Azospirillum brasilense: one gene and its partner. Each later gene encodes a partner of the first gene's protein in a complex. Links are inferred from orthologs where the notes say so. Each region holds a gene or a part of one and is shown in the gene's direction. Other genes may lie near its edges.

Region 1 (6,047 bases):
CCTTCGCGGCCCTGAACGGCGCCGTCGCGGTGGGAGCCGGGGCCTATGCCAGCCACGGGTTGGCCGGCGATCCGCGCGGGCAGGAGCTGTTCCGGCTGGCCGGGCAATACCAGATGTGGCACGCGCTGGCCCTGGTCGCCCTGGTCGCGCTGCTGCGCACCGCCGACGGCCCTGCGCGTCTGGCGCTGCGCCTGTCAGGGTGGCTGTTCGTGGCGGGAATCCTGCTTTTCAGCGGCACGCTCTACGCGACCGCGACCAGCGGCCCGCTGCCCTTCGCCATGACGGCCCCCACGGGCGGCAGCGCCTTCATCCTGGGCTGGCTGGTCCTGGCCCTGGCGGTTCTTCTGTTCGGGCGGCGCTTCTTCGGACGGGCCTGAAACCGGACAGGACCGCGTCAGGCCGGGGCGCTGCTGGTTTCCTCGGCGGAGGTGGGGGACCCCTCGTCCTTCTTGCGGGCGACGGGCGCGCAGAACAGCTCATGGAGAGTCGCCATGATGGTTTGCGCCTCGTGCCCGTTCAGCGAGTAATAAATGTTCTGGGCGGCGCGCCGCGTCCGCACCAGCTTGTCGCGGCGCAGGCGGGCCAGATGCTGGGACAGCGCCGACTGGCTGAGGTCGACCAACTCCTCCAGTTCGCCGACCGATTTCTCGCCCTCGGTCAGGTAGCACAGGATGAGCAGGCGGCGCTCGTTGCTCATGGCCTTGAGCAGCGTGCTGGCCCGCCGTGCGTTGCTCTGCAAATCGGCAATGTTCATGAAACGACCGTTTCTGTCGGCGCCAAGCAACAGCGAACCGTTGCGCCCAATCCCTGCGCCGCAGCACCGCCGTTTATCGTTCGTGTTCAATCATATGGAAGAGTGTACTGCGCTGTCTACCCGTGGATGTCCCGTAGTCGAAAGAATGTTCCCCGTTTCGCGAAAGCACCGTTCAATGGGGCAGCACCGTTCAACGGGTTGATGGCGCGCGGGCCGCCGTTCTAGACTCGCCGCCTCGAATCGTTGCGGCGGTGACCGAAGGAGTTCAAGGAACGATGGCCGACCAGACGCTCGACGCCAAGGGGCTGCAATGCCCGCTGCCGGTGCTGCGCGCGCGCAAGGTGCTGAAGACGGTGCCGCCCGGATCGACGCTGACCGTCGAGGCGACCGACCCCGGCGCGCCCAAGGATTTCGCCGCCTTCTGCGAGGCCACCGGCAACCGGCTGGCCTCCAGCGTCGAGGAGGGCGGCGTCTACCGCTTCGTGATCGAGCGTTGCGCCTGACCGCGCCGAAGGGCGGGATGGCTTGCACGTCCTCCGCGCAAAAGGGGTGCCGGCGGCGGTTGGGGGATGTGACGATAAGCCCCGCAATCATCCTGTACTTTCATTAGCGATCCAGGAAGAATGGACGCAGGGAAATGCCTCGAACACGAACGAAAAAGACAGAAAAGCATGTTCACCACCCTGTTCACCCACGCCGCCTGCCTGGACCACGACACAGGGCTGGGCCATCCGGAGTGCGCCGACCGGCTTCGTGCGGTGCTGGCGTCGCTTGAGACCGAAGAATTCTATATGCTCGAACGGCAGGAGGCGCCGCTCGCCACCCTCGAACAGCTCTCCCGCGCGCACCCGCGGGAGCATGTCGAGCGCATCCTGGCCCTGGTGCCGGAGCAGGAGCACGCGGGCATCGACGCCGACACGGTGATGTCCCCCGGTTCAGGCGAGGCCGCGCTGCGCGCCGCCGGCGCGGTGGTCGCGGCGGTGGACGCGGTGGCGTCGGGCCATTCGCGCAACGCCTTCTGCGCCGTGCGCCCGCCGGGGCACCATGCCGAGCATGACAAGGCCATGGGCTTCTGCCTGTTCAACAACGCCGCGGTCGGCGCCTACCACGCGCGGGCGGCGCATGGGCTGCAGCGGGTTGCCGTGATGGATTTCGACGTGCACCACGGCAACGGAACGCAGGACATCTTCCAGCGCGACCCCGACATGCTCTATTGCTCGACCCACCAGTCGCCGCTCTATCCCGGCACGGGCGACGCGGGTGAGAAGGGCGAGTACGGCAACTGCGTCAACGCGCCGCTCGCCGCCATGTCCGGCTCGCCGGAATTCCGCCACGCGATGACCCACATCATCCTGCCGGCCATCGACCATTTCAAACCGGACCTGCTGATCATCTCCGCCGGGTTCGACGCCCATTCGCGCGACCCGCTGGCCGGGCTTCACCTGACCGACGACGACTTCGCCTGGGCCACCCGCAAGCTGGGCGATCTGGCCCGCACCCATTGCGGCGCCCGCATCGTGTCGGTGCTGGAAGGCGGATACAATCTGCGCGCCCTCGCCTCCGCCACCGCGGCGCATGTGCGCGAATTGATGTACTGCTGAGCTTTCCGAATTCTTCCGGCCGATTCTTCCGGCTAGGCCCGTGGTGGGAGCGTGATACGCCCGCCGCGGGCCTTGCGCATTTGGGGGCTGAGCCATAATTTCGGTTTTCGGTCCCATCGCGGGCACCCCATCGTATGGATCATTGGCCGGATGGATCATGGCTGACCTCGCTAACATTCCCCCCGACATCGCCGCCCTCAGCTTCGAGGACGCGCTGGCCGAGCTTGAGCGCATCGTGCGCCAGCTCGAGGACGGGCGCGGCAAGCTCGACGACGCAATCTCCTCCTACGAGCGCGGCACCGCGCTGAAGCGGCATTGCGAGGCGAAGCTGCGCGAGGCCCAGGCCAAGATCGACCGCATCACCGTTGCCGCCGACGGCACCCTCGGCACCGAACCCGCCCGGATCGACTGACGTGCAGACCGACCTCAAGACAGCCATGGCCGACATGGCCGCCGATGTGGAGCGTGCGATCCTGCACCTCCTGCCGACCACCGATCTCCCCGAATCGCGTGTGCTGGAGGCGATGCGCTACGGCTGCCTGAACGGCGGTAAGCGGCTGCGTCCCTTCCTGGTTTGCCAGTCGGCGGCGCTGTTCGGCGTCAATCCGGACTGCGCGCTGCGGGTGGCCGTGGCGGTGGAGTTCGTCCACAGCTACTCGCTGGTCCACGATGACCTGCCGGCGATGGACGACAGCGACCTGCGCCGCGGCAAGCCGACCGTGCACCACAAGTTCGACGAGGCGACCGCGATCCTGGCCGGCGACGGGCTGCTGACCTACGCCTTCGAGGTGCTGGCCGACCCGGCGACCCACGAGGACCCCAACGTGCGCTGCCAGCTCGTGGCGGCGCTCGCCAAGGCGGCCGGACCGCACGGCATGGTCGGCGGCCAGATGCTCGACCTGATCGCCGAGCATGAGAGCTTCGACCTCGGCACCACGACGCGGCTCCAGCGCATGAAGACCGGCGACATGATCGCCTTCTCCTGCGAGGCCGGCGGCATCCTGGGCAAGGCCCCGCCGCCGCAGCGCCTCGCGCTGCGCGCCTACGCCCACGACCTCGGGCTGGCCTTCCAGATCGTCGACGACCTGCTGGATGTGGAGGGCACGGAGGCGGAGACCGGCAAGTCGGTCGGGCGCGACGCCGAGGCCGGAAAGGCGACCTTCGTGTCCATCCTCGGGCGGGACCGCGCCCGCTCGCAGGCCGCCATGCTGGCCGTCCAGGCCAAGGCGCACCTGGAGATCTTCGACGGGCGCGCCGATATCCTCAAAGCGGTCGCCGACTTCGTCGTCGCGCGGCGGACCTGAACGGAGGACGTTTCCAACGTGACCCCCAACGACAAGACGCCGCTTCTCGACCTCGTCCGCACCCCCGCCGACCTGCGCGCGCTCAAGCCCGAGCAGCTCAGGCAGGTGGCCGACGAGCTGCGGACGGAGACCATCAGCGCGGTGTCGGTGACCGGCGGTCATCTGGGCGCCGGGCTGGGGGTGGTCGAACTGACCGTCGCCCTGCATTACGTGTTCCAGACCCCGGCCGACCGGCTGATCTGGGACGTCGGGCACCAGTGCTACCCGCACAAGATCCTGACCGGGCGCCGCGACCGCATCCGCACGCTGCGCACCGGCGGCGGCCTGTCGGGTTTCACCAACCGGTCGGAGAGCGAATACGACCCGTTCGGCGCCGGTCACAGCTCCACCTCGATCTCCGCCGGGCTGGGCATGGCGGTGGCGCGTGACCAGCTGGGCCGCGACAACCATGTGGTCGCCGTGATCGGCGACGGCGCGATGAGCGCCGGCATGGCCTATGAGGCGATGAACAACGCCGGCTCGGCGAACAGCAAGCTGATCGTCATCCTCAACGACAACGACATGTCCATCGCCCCGCCGGTCGGCGCGATGAGCGCGTACCTGTCGCGGCTGATTTCCTCCAAGCCCTACCTCAGCCTGCGCCATCTGGCCAAGGACATCGCGGAGCAGTTGCCGCGGCCGCTGCGCACGGCGGCGCGGCGGGCGGAGGAGTACGCCCGCGGCATGGTCACCGGCGGCACGCTGTTCGAGGAGATGGGCTTCTACTACATCGGCCCGATCGACGGGCACAATCTGGACCACCTGCTGCCGGTCCTGCAGAACGTCCGCGACGCCGAGGACGACAAGCCCGTCCTGATCCACGTCGTCACCAAGAAGGGCAAGGGCTACGGCCCCGCCGAGGCGTCGGCCGACAAGCTGCACGCGGTCGCCAAGTTCGACGTCGTCACCGGCGCCCAGTCCAAGCCCAAGTCCAACGCCCCGACCTACACCCGCGTCTTCGCCAACGCCCTGATCGCCGAGGCCGAGCGCGACTCCCGCGTTCTCGGCATCACCGCGGCCATGCCCTCGGGCACCGGGCTCGACCTGTTCGGCCAGCGCTTCCCCGACCGCTGCTTCGACGTCGGCATCGCCGAGCAGCACGCCGTGACCTTCGCCGCCGGGTTGGCGACGGAGGGCTTCAAGCCCTTCTGCGCGATCTATTCGACCTTCCTGCAGCGCGCCTATGACCAGGTGGTGCATGACGTGGTGCTGCAGCGCCTGCCGGTGCGTTTCGCGCTCGACCGCGCCGGTCTGGTCGGGGCGGACGGGGCGACCCACGCCGGGGCCTTCGACGTCGCCTATCTCGGCTGTCTGCCCGACATCGTGCTGATGGCGGCGGCGGACGAGCTGGAGCTGATGCACATGGTGGCGACCAGCGCTGCCATCGACGACCGCGCCTCGGCGCTGCGCTACCCGCGCGGCGAGGGGGTGGGGCTGGAGCTGCCGGAGCGCGGCGAGGTGCTGCCCATCGGCAAGGGCCGCATCCTTCAGGAAGGCACCAAGGTGGCGATCCTCAGCTACGGCACGCGTCTGGCCGAGGCGCGCAAGGCGGCGGCGGAGCTGGGCGCGCGCGGGCTGTCGACGACGGTGGCCGACGCGCGCTTCGCCAAGCCTCTGGACGAGGAGCTGGTGCGCCGTCTGGCGCTGGAGCATGAGGTGCTGATCACCATCGAGGAGGGTTCGGTCGGCGGCTTCGGCAGCTTCGTGCTGCAGCATCTGGCGATGGCCGGGCTGTTGGACGGCGGGTTGAAGATCCGTCCGATGGTCCTGCCCGACCGCTTCCTCGACCATGACAGCCCGGCCAAGCAGTATGAGGAGGCCGGTCTCGCCGCCCGCCACATCGTCGCCACCGCCTTGCAGGCGCTGGGGATCGAGGCGGCGGCGGTGCGGGCCTGACGGCGGAAGAAAGCGTCGCCGTCCGGTGTTGTCTCCGGCCCTGGACGAAGGAGCTAATGCCATTAGCCTAAGGTCAGGCAGGGCGCTTTCGCTGGTGCGGCTGGGACTGCTGTCTTACAATTCGCAAACAATAGATAATTAACGTATCCGGCGGGACTGGGTGTTGTCGAACATGCCTCAGGTGTTTGCAGCGGATGCTGGGCGCGCATCCGACGAAAACGGTGCTTCGGCTCAGGACGGTCCGGGGATGTTCCGGTCCATCGTTGAGTCGTCATCGATGCCCACCGCCGTGATCGACGGTGCGTCCTTTCGTTGTCTTTACGCCAACGCCACCATGCGCGCCCTCGGTCTGGAATCGGGGCATTTGCTGGCGGACCGGTTCCCGGAAGCCACCGCCGAGCGCATCGCCGGGGTGCTGGGCAGCGGCGAGGGTGTCCGTCTGCGGATCACCGG
Region 2 (6,057 bases), on another replicon or contig:
GGCCGGCGCATGAACAGTTCCATGATCGGCCGGCCGTATGACCCTTTCGCACATGGCTGCGCCATGTGCTGTCGGGTTTGAACCGAAGGCGTTTGATGGAAGCCATCAAACGCCTTCGGTATCAGACGGGACCGGATGCGGCGCCGTCAGCGCCCCACCGCCCGCCAGCCGATGTCGCGGCGGCAGAAGCCGTCCGGCCAGTCCAGCGCGTCCACGCCCTGGTAGGCGCGCTTCTGCGCCTCGGCCACGGTCGGGGCCTTGGCGGTCACGCCCAGGACGCGCCCGCCGGTGGACAGCACCCGCCCATCGACCCGCTTCGTGCCGGCGTGGAAGACGGTCACGCCCTCCACCGCGTTGGCGGCGTCGAAACCCTTGATCTCCGTGTTCTTCACGTAATCGCCGGGGTAGCCGTTCGCCGCCATGACAACGCACAGCGCCGTCTCGTCGTGCCAGCGCAGGTCGATGTTCTTCAACTGGCCGTCCGCCGCCGCGATCAGGGCCGCCAGCGCGTCGGACTTCAGCCGCATCATCAGCGTCTGACATTCCGGGTCGCCGAAGCGGACGTTGAATTCCAGCGTCTTCGGCACCGGCTTGCCGTCGGCGTCCTTGCCGATCATCAGGCCGGCGAACAGCACGCCCTTGAAGGGGCGGCCCTCCGCCCCCATGCCCTTGACGGTCGGCTCGACGATTTCGCGCATCACGCGGGCCTGGAGGTCCGGGGTCAGCGCCGGGGCCGGCGAATAAGCGCCCATGCCGCCGGTGTTCGGGCCGGTGTCGCCGTCGCCCACCGCCTTGTGGTCCTGGGCCGAGGCCAGCGGCAGCGCCGATTCGCCGTCGCACAGCGCGAAGAAGCTGACCTCCTCGCCGTCCAGGAACTCCTCGACCACCACCTCGGCCCCGGCGGCGCCGAAGCGGCCCTCGACCAGGGCCTCGTCGATGGCGGCGAAGGCCTCCTCCTGGGTGCGGGCGACGGTCACGCCCTTGCCGGCGGCCAGACCGTCGGCCTTGACCACGATGGGGGCGCCGTTCTTGCGCACGAAGTCCTTGGCGGCCTCGACGTCCTTGAAGCGGCCATAGGCGGCGGTCGGCACGCCGTACTTGGCCAGGATGTCCTTCATGAAACCCTTGGAGCCCTCAAGCTCCGCCGCCGCGGCGCTGGGGCCGAAGGCCTTGATGCCGATGGCGGTCAGCTTGTCGACGAGGCCGAGCACCAGCGGCCCTTCCGGCCCGACGACCACGAAGTCAATGGCCTTGTCCTGGGCGAAGCGGACCAGGGCGTCCACATCCTCGGCGCCGATGGCGACGCATTCGGCCACGTCCGCGATGCCGGCGTTGCCCGGCGCGCAGTAGAGCGTGTCGCACAGCGGCGAGTTCTGAATGGCCCAGCACAGCGCATGCTCGCGCCCACCCGACCCGACCACCAGGACTTTCATGGCACCTCGTCCTTCCACGCTTGTTGCCGACACCGCGCCTTGTATCATGGTGCCGCCATGACTCAAGACCTTGATATGACCTCTCCGCTGATCGCCCCCGAGCCGCGCCCCGGCTCGAACCTGCCGGAATTCTCGGTGGGCGACCTCGCCCGGCGCCTGAAGCGCAGCATCGAGGAGGAGTTCGGCTTCGTCCGCGTGCGCGGCGAGATCTCCCAGCCCAAGCGCCACAGCTCCGGCCACTGCTACCTGCGTCTGAAGGACGACACGGCGGTGATCGAGGCGGTGTGCTGGCGCGGCACCGCGTCGAAGCTGGCCGTCCAGCCGGCGGAAGGGCTGGAGGTCATCGTCACCGGGCGCATGACGACCTACCCCGGACGCTCGCAGTACCAGCTCATCATCGAGTCGATGGAGCTGGCCGGCGAGGGCGCCCTCCTGAAGATGCTGGAGGAGCGCAAGAGGCGCCTCGCGGCGGAGGGGCTGTTCGACGCCGGGCGCAAGAAGCCCATTCCCTTCCTGCCCGACGTGATCGGCGTCGTCACCTCGCCCACCGGGGCGGTCATCCGCGACATCCTGCACCGGCTGCACGACCGCTTCCCGCGCCGGGTCCTGCTCTGGCCGGTCGCCGTGCAGGGGGAGCGGGCGGCGGCGGAAGTCACCGCGGCCATCGACGGCTTCAACCGCATCCCCCCCGGCGGGCCGGTGCCGCGCCCAGACCTGCTGATCGTGGCGCGCGGCGGCGGCTCGCTGGAGGACCTGATGGCCTTCAACGAGGAGAACGTCGTCCGCGCGGCGGCGGCCAGCCGCATCCCGCTGATCTCCGCGGTTGGGCACGAGACCGACACCACCCTGATCGACTTCGCGTCCGACCGCCGCGCCCCCACCCCAACGGCGGCGGCGGAGATGGCCGTTCCGGTGCGGGCGGAGCTGCTGGCCCAGGTGCTGGACGACGAGCGGCGCATGGTCGGCGCCGCCACCCGCCTGCTGGCCGAGCGGCGGACGCGGGTGGAGGGGCTGGCCCGCGGCCTCGGCGACCCGCGCGCCCTGCTGGAAAGCCACGCCCAGCGGTTGGACGACCGGGCCGAGCGGCTGGCGCTGGCCGCCGCCTCGCTCCTCGACCGTCGCCGCACCCGCCTGAACGAGCTGGGCGCCGCTCTGCGCCACCCGCGCGAGAAGCTGGCGGAGGCCGGGCAGCGGCTGGCGTCGGAATCCCGCGCGCTCGACGGCGCGCTGCGCCACGCCGTCGTCGCCGCGCGCGGCCAGTATGAGCGGGTGAGCGGGCGGCTGACGCTCGGCCCGATCCGCGTGAAGTTCGGCGACGGCCGGCGGCGGCTGTCCGACCTGACGCCGCGGCTCGACCGCAGCTACGGCAAGGCGGTAGAGGAGCGCGCGGCGAGGCTGACGGCGGTGGGGCAGCTTCTGGAAAGCTACTCCTACAAGGGCGTCCTGGAGCGCGGCTTCGCCCTGGTGCAGTCCGGCGACGGCCGGCCGCTGACCAGCGCCGCCCAGGCCACGCCGGGTTTGGCGGTGTCGCTGGTCTTCGCCGATGGCAAAGCCGCCGCGACGGTGGACGGCGGACCGCGGGTGGACGCCCCGCCCGCCACGGCGGAGCCGAAGCCCAGGAACGCAAGACCAAAGGCGGAGCCCAAGAAGCCGCAGCGCCCGCCGACACAGGGAAGCCTTTTCTAGTCCGTTGGCTCGACGGTAAATCCGCTCCATTCTGGAGCACCGGACTGGAGCGGACTGCCGAACGACTTGGGCATTTCCACCGCAAGCCCCCTCCCCACGTCACCTATAGTGGTGCGCCGCCGGCCCTATGCCCGGCGATATCGGAGGGAAAGGACATGGAGCAACGCGCCGCCTCGACCGGCCCGTTGGGGCGGGCCGGAGCCTGGATCGAAAGCGAGCGGGGGCAGAAGGCCGTCTTCGGGTTGATCCTGCTGAACGCCGTCGTGCTGGGGCTCGACACGTCCGCTAAGGTTTCGGAGGCCATCGGGCCGCTGCTCAGCGCACTCGACAGCCTGATCCTGATCGCCTTCACCGTGGAACTGGCCCTGCGCATCGGCCACCAGGGGCGCGCCTTCTTCCGGGACGGCTGGAACCTGTTCGACTTCGCGGTGGTCGTGATCACGCTGGCCCCGGTCGGTCCGGAAATCATGGTCCTGCGCACCCTGCGCGTCCTGCGCGTCTTCCGCCTCGTCACCGTCATGCCGCGGCTGCGGATGATCGTCCACGCCCTGGTCTCCTCGTTGCCCGGGCTGGCGATGATCGTCCTGCTGCAATGCCTGCTGTTCTACGTGTCCGGGGTGATGGCGACCAAGCTGTTCGGCGCGGACTTTCCGGACTGGTTCGGCACGCTCGGCGCGTCGCTCTATTCGCTGTTCCAGATCATGACGCTGGAAAGCTGGTCGATGGGCATCGTGCGCCCTGTGATGGAGGTCTATCCCTACGCCTGGACCTTCTTCCTGCCCTTCATCCTGGCCGCCACCTTCACCATGCTGAACCTGTTCGTCGCGGTGATCGTCAACGCGCTGCAATCCCTTCAGGATCAGGACGGCAAGGAGGTCGGCGACGCCATCCTCAGCGAATCCCACCAAGTGGTGGAGGAGCTGCGGAGCCTGCGCGACGAGGTCGCCGCCCTGCGCCTGACGCTGGACGACCAGCGCCGGACGGCGGCGGACCGGCTTGCGCTCCCGGAGCTGTCCGCCGCCGGCGACTGAGAAAGGGCATCCGGCCTCAGGCGGGCCCGGCGAAAGTCCAGCGCGTCGTCTCGCCGCTGCGGAAGGGCAGCACGGCCTCGCCGTCGGCGGTCAGCACGATGTCCGGCGCCGTGGACGGCGTGCGCTCCAGCACCACCTTGTCCTCGTTGGCCGGCAGGCCGTAGAAGCGCGGGCCGTTCAGGCTGGCGAAGGCCTCCAGCTTGTCCAGAGCGCCCGCCTCCTCGAAGGCTTCGGCGTAGAGTTCCATGGCGTTGGCGGCGGTGAAGCAGCCGGCGCAGCCGCAGGCGCTCTCCTTCGCGGTCACCGTGTGCGGGGCGGTGTCGGTGCCCAGGAAGAACGGCCCCTCGCCCGAGGTCGCGGCCTCGACCAGCGCCACCCGGTGCGTCTCGCGCTTGGCGATGGGCAGGCAGTAGAGGTGCGGGCGGATGCCGCCGGCGAACAGGTGGCTGCGGTTGATCAGCAGGTGGTGCGCCGTGATCGTCGCCCCCACCCGGCCCGAGGCGGCGTGCTCGCGCACGAAGGCCACGGCCTCCGCGGTGGTCGCGTGCTCCAACACCACGCGCAGCGCCGCGTAGCGCTCCAGCAGCGGGCCGAGGACGCGCTCCAGGAACACCGCCTCACGGTCGAAGATGTCGACGTGGGAGTCGGTCACCTCGCCATGGATCAGCAGCGGCATGCCGATCTCCGCCATGCGCTCCAGCACCGGGGCGATCCTGCCGAGGTCGGTCACGCCGTGGGCGCTGTTGGTGGTGGCGTTGGCCGGGTAGAGCTTGGCGGCGGCGAACACCCCGTCCTCGAAGCCCTGGGCCAGATCGTCGGCGTCGGTGCCGTCGGTCAGATAGGCCGTCATCAGCGGCGTGAAGGCGTGGCCCGCCGGCAGGGCCGCCAGGATGCGCTCCCGGTAGGCCACGGCGTCGGCCGTGCGGGTCACCGGCGGCTTCAGGTTCGGCATGATGATGGCGCGGCCGAACTGGTGGGCGGTGAAGGGCAGCACCGCCTTCAGCATGGCGCCGTCGCGCAGGTGCACATGCCAGTCGTCGGGACGGCGGAGGACGAGACGGTCGGTGGGCATGGCGGCTCCGGGCGCGGGAGAAGGGGACTGGCCGGAGTTCTAGACCCTTACGGCCCCCGCTCAACGGTATCAGGGCGGTATCGGGGCGGTATCGGGGCGCTATCCGGCCACTGCGCTGGTGACGGGACCGGCGAAAGCCGCTAGAACCCTAGCCGAATCCCTAGGGACATTCGAAGCCGGACCCGCGCCGATGAGCCTCATTACCCCCCGCACCCCGCCCGGAACGATGGAGCTGCTGCCGCGCCAGCAGGTGGCCTTCCAACGTCTGCTCGACACCATCCGCCGCGGCTACGAGCGGTTCGGCTTCGTGCCGGTGGAAACCCCGGTGTTCGAGACGGTGGACACCCTGCTGACCAAGTCCGGCGGCGAGACCGAGAAGCAGGTCTATTTCGTGCAGTCCACCGGCGCCCTCCAGCAGGGGAACAAGCCGGACATCGCGCTGCGCTTCGACCTGACGGTGCCGCTCGCCCGCTACGTGGCGGAGCATGAGCGCGACCTCGCCTTCCCCTTCCGCCGCTACCAGATCCAGCGCGTCTACCGCGGCGAGCGGGCGCAGCGCGGGCGCTTCCGCGAATTCTACCAGTGCGACATCGACGTGATCGGCAAGGACAGCCTGTCCGCCCATTACGACGCGGAGATCCCGGCGGTCATCTACCACGTCTTCAAGGAACTGGACTTCGGCGGCTTCACCATCAACGTGAACAACCGCAAGGTCCTGCTCGGCCTGCTCGACGGGCTGGGCGTGGACGACGCGGAGAAGCGCGTCCTGGTCCTGCGCGAGATCGACAAGCTGGACAAGATCGGCCGCGACAAGGTGCGCGACAGCCTGACCGGC

Evidence for each region.
Region 2: the proteins of D3869_RS18025 (region 1) and xseA are in contact, whole or in part, in a cryo-EM structure (PDB 8TXR), measured with the Escherichia coli proteins. The link is inferred for Azospirillum brasilense from one-to-one orthologs.

What each region holds. Positions count from the first base shown.
Region 1 is NZ_CP032346.1:866,584-872,630, reverse strand. The notes cover bases 1,258-4,139. They hold D3869_RS18025 (exodeoxyribonuclease VII small subunit), read left to right. Parts: upstream 1,258-2,512; coding sequence 2,513-2,767; downstream 2,768-4,139. Other genes in these bases: dxs (1-deoxy-D-xylulose-5-phosphate synthase), read left to right, coding at 3,678-4,139; D3869_RS18020 (polyprenyl synthetase family protein), read left to right, coding at 2,793-3,659; D3869_RS18030 (histone deacetylase family protein), read left to right, coding at 1,426-2,355. Outside these bases: D3869_RS18050 (DUF423 domain-containing protein), read left to right, coding at 1-377; D3869_RS18045 (ArsR/SmtB family transcription factor), read right to left, coding at 395-754; D3869_RS18035 (sulfurtransferase TusA family protein), read left to right, coding at 1,030-1,257; more of dxs, read left to right, coding at 4,140-5,594; D3869_RS18010 (sensor histidine kinase), read left to right, coding at 5,872-6,047. UniProt on the Escherichia coli protein: Bidirectionally degrades single-stranded DNA into large acid-insoluble oligonucleotides, which are then degraded further into small acid-soluble oligonucleotides.
Region 2 is NZ_CP032345.1:2,198,582-2,204,638, reverse strand. What follows is about bases 922-3,813. They hold xseA (exodeoxyribonuclease VII large subunit), read left to right. Parts: upstream 922-1,508; coding sequence 1,509-3,119; downstream 3,120-3,813. Other genes in these bases: D3869_RS10645 (ion transporter), read left to right, coding at 3,275-3,813; purD (phosphoribosylamine--glycine ligase), read right to left, coding at 922-1,433. Also shown: more of purD, read right to left, coding at 147-921; more of D3869_RS10645, read left to right, coding at 3,814-4,150; pyrC (dihydroorotase), read right to left, coding at 4,167-5,222; hisS (histidine--tRNA ligase), read left to right, coding at 5,413-6,057. UniProt on the Escherichia coli protein: Bidirectionally degrades single-stranded DNA into large acid-insoluble oligonucleotides, which are then degraded further into small acid-soluble oligonucleotides.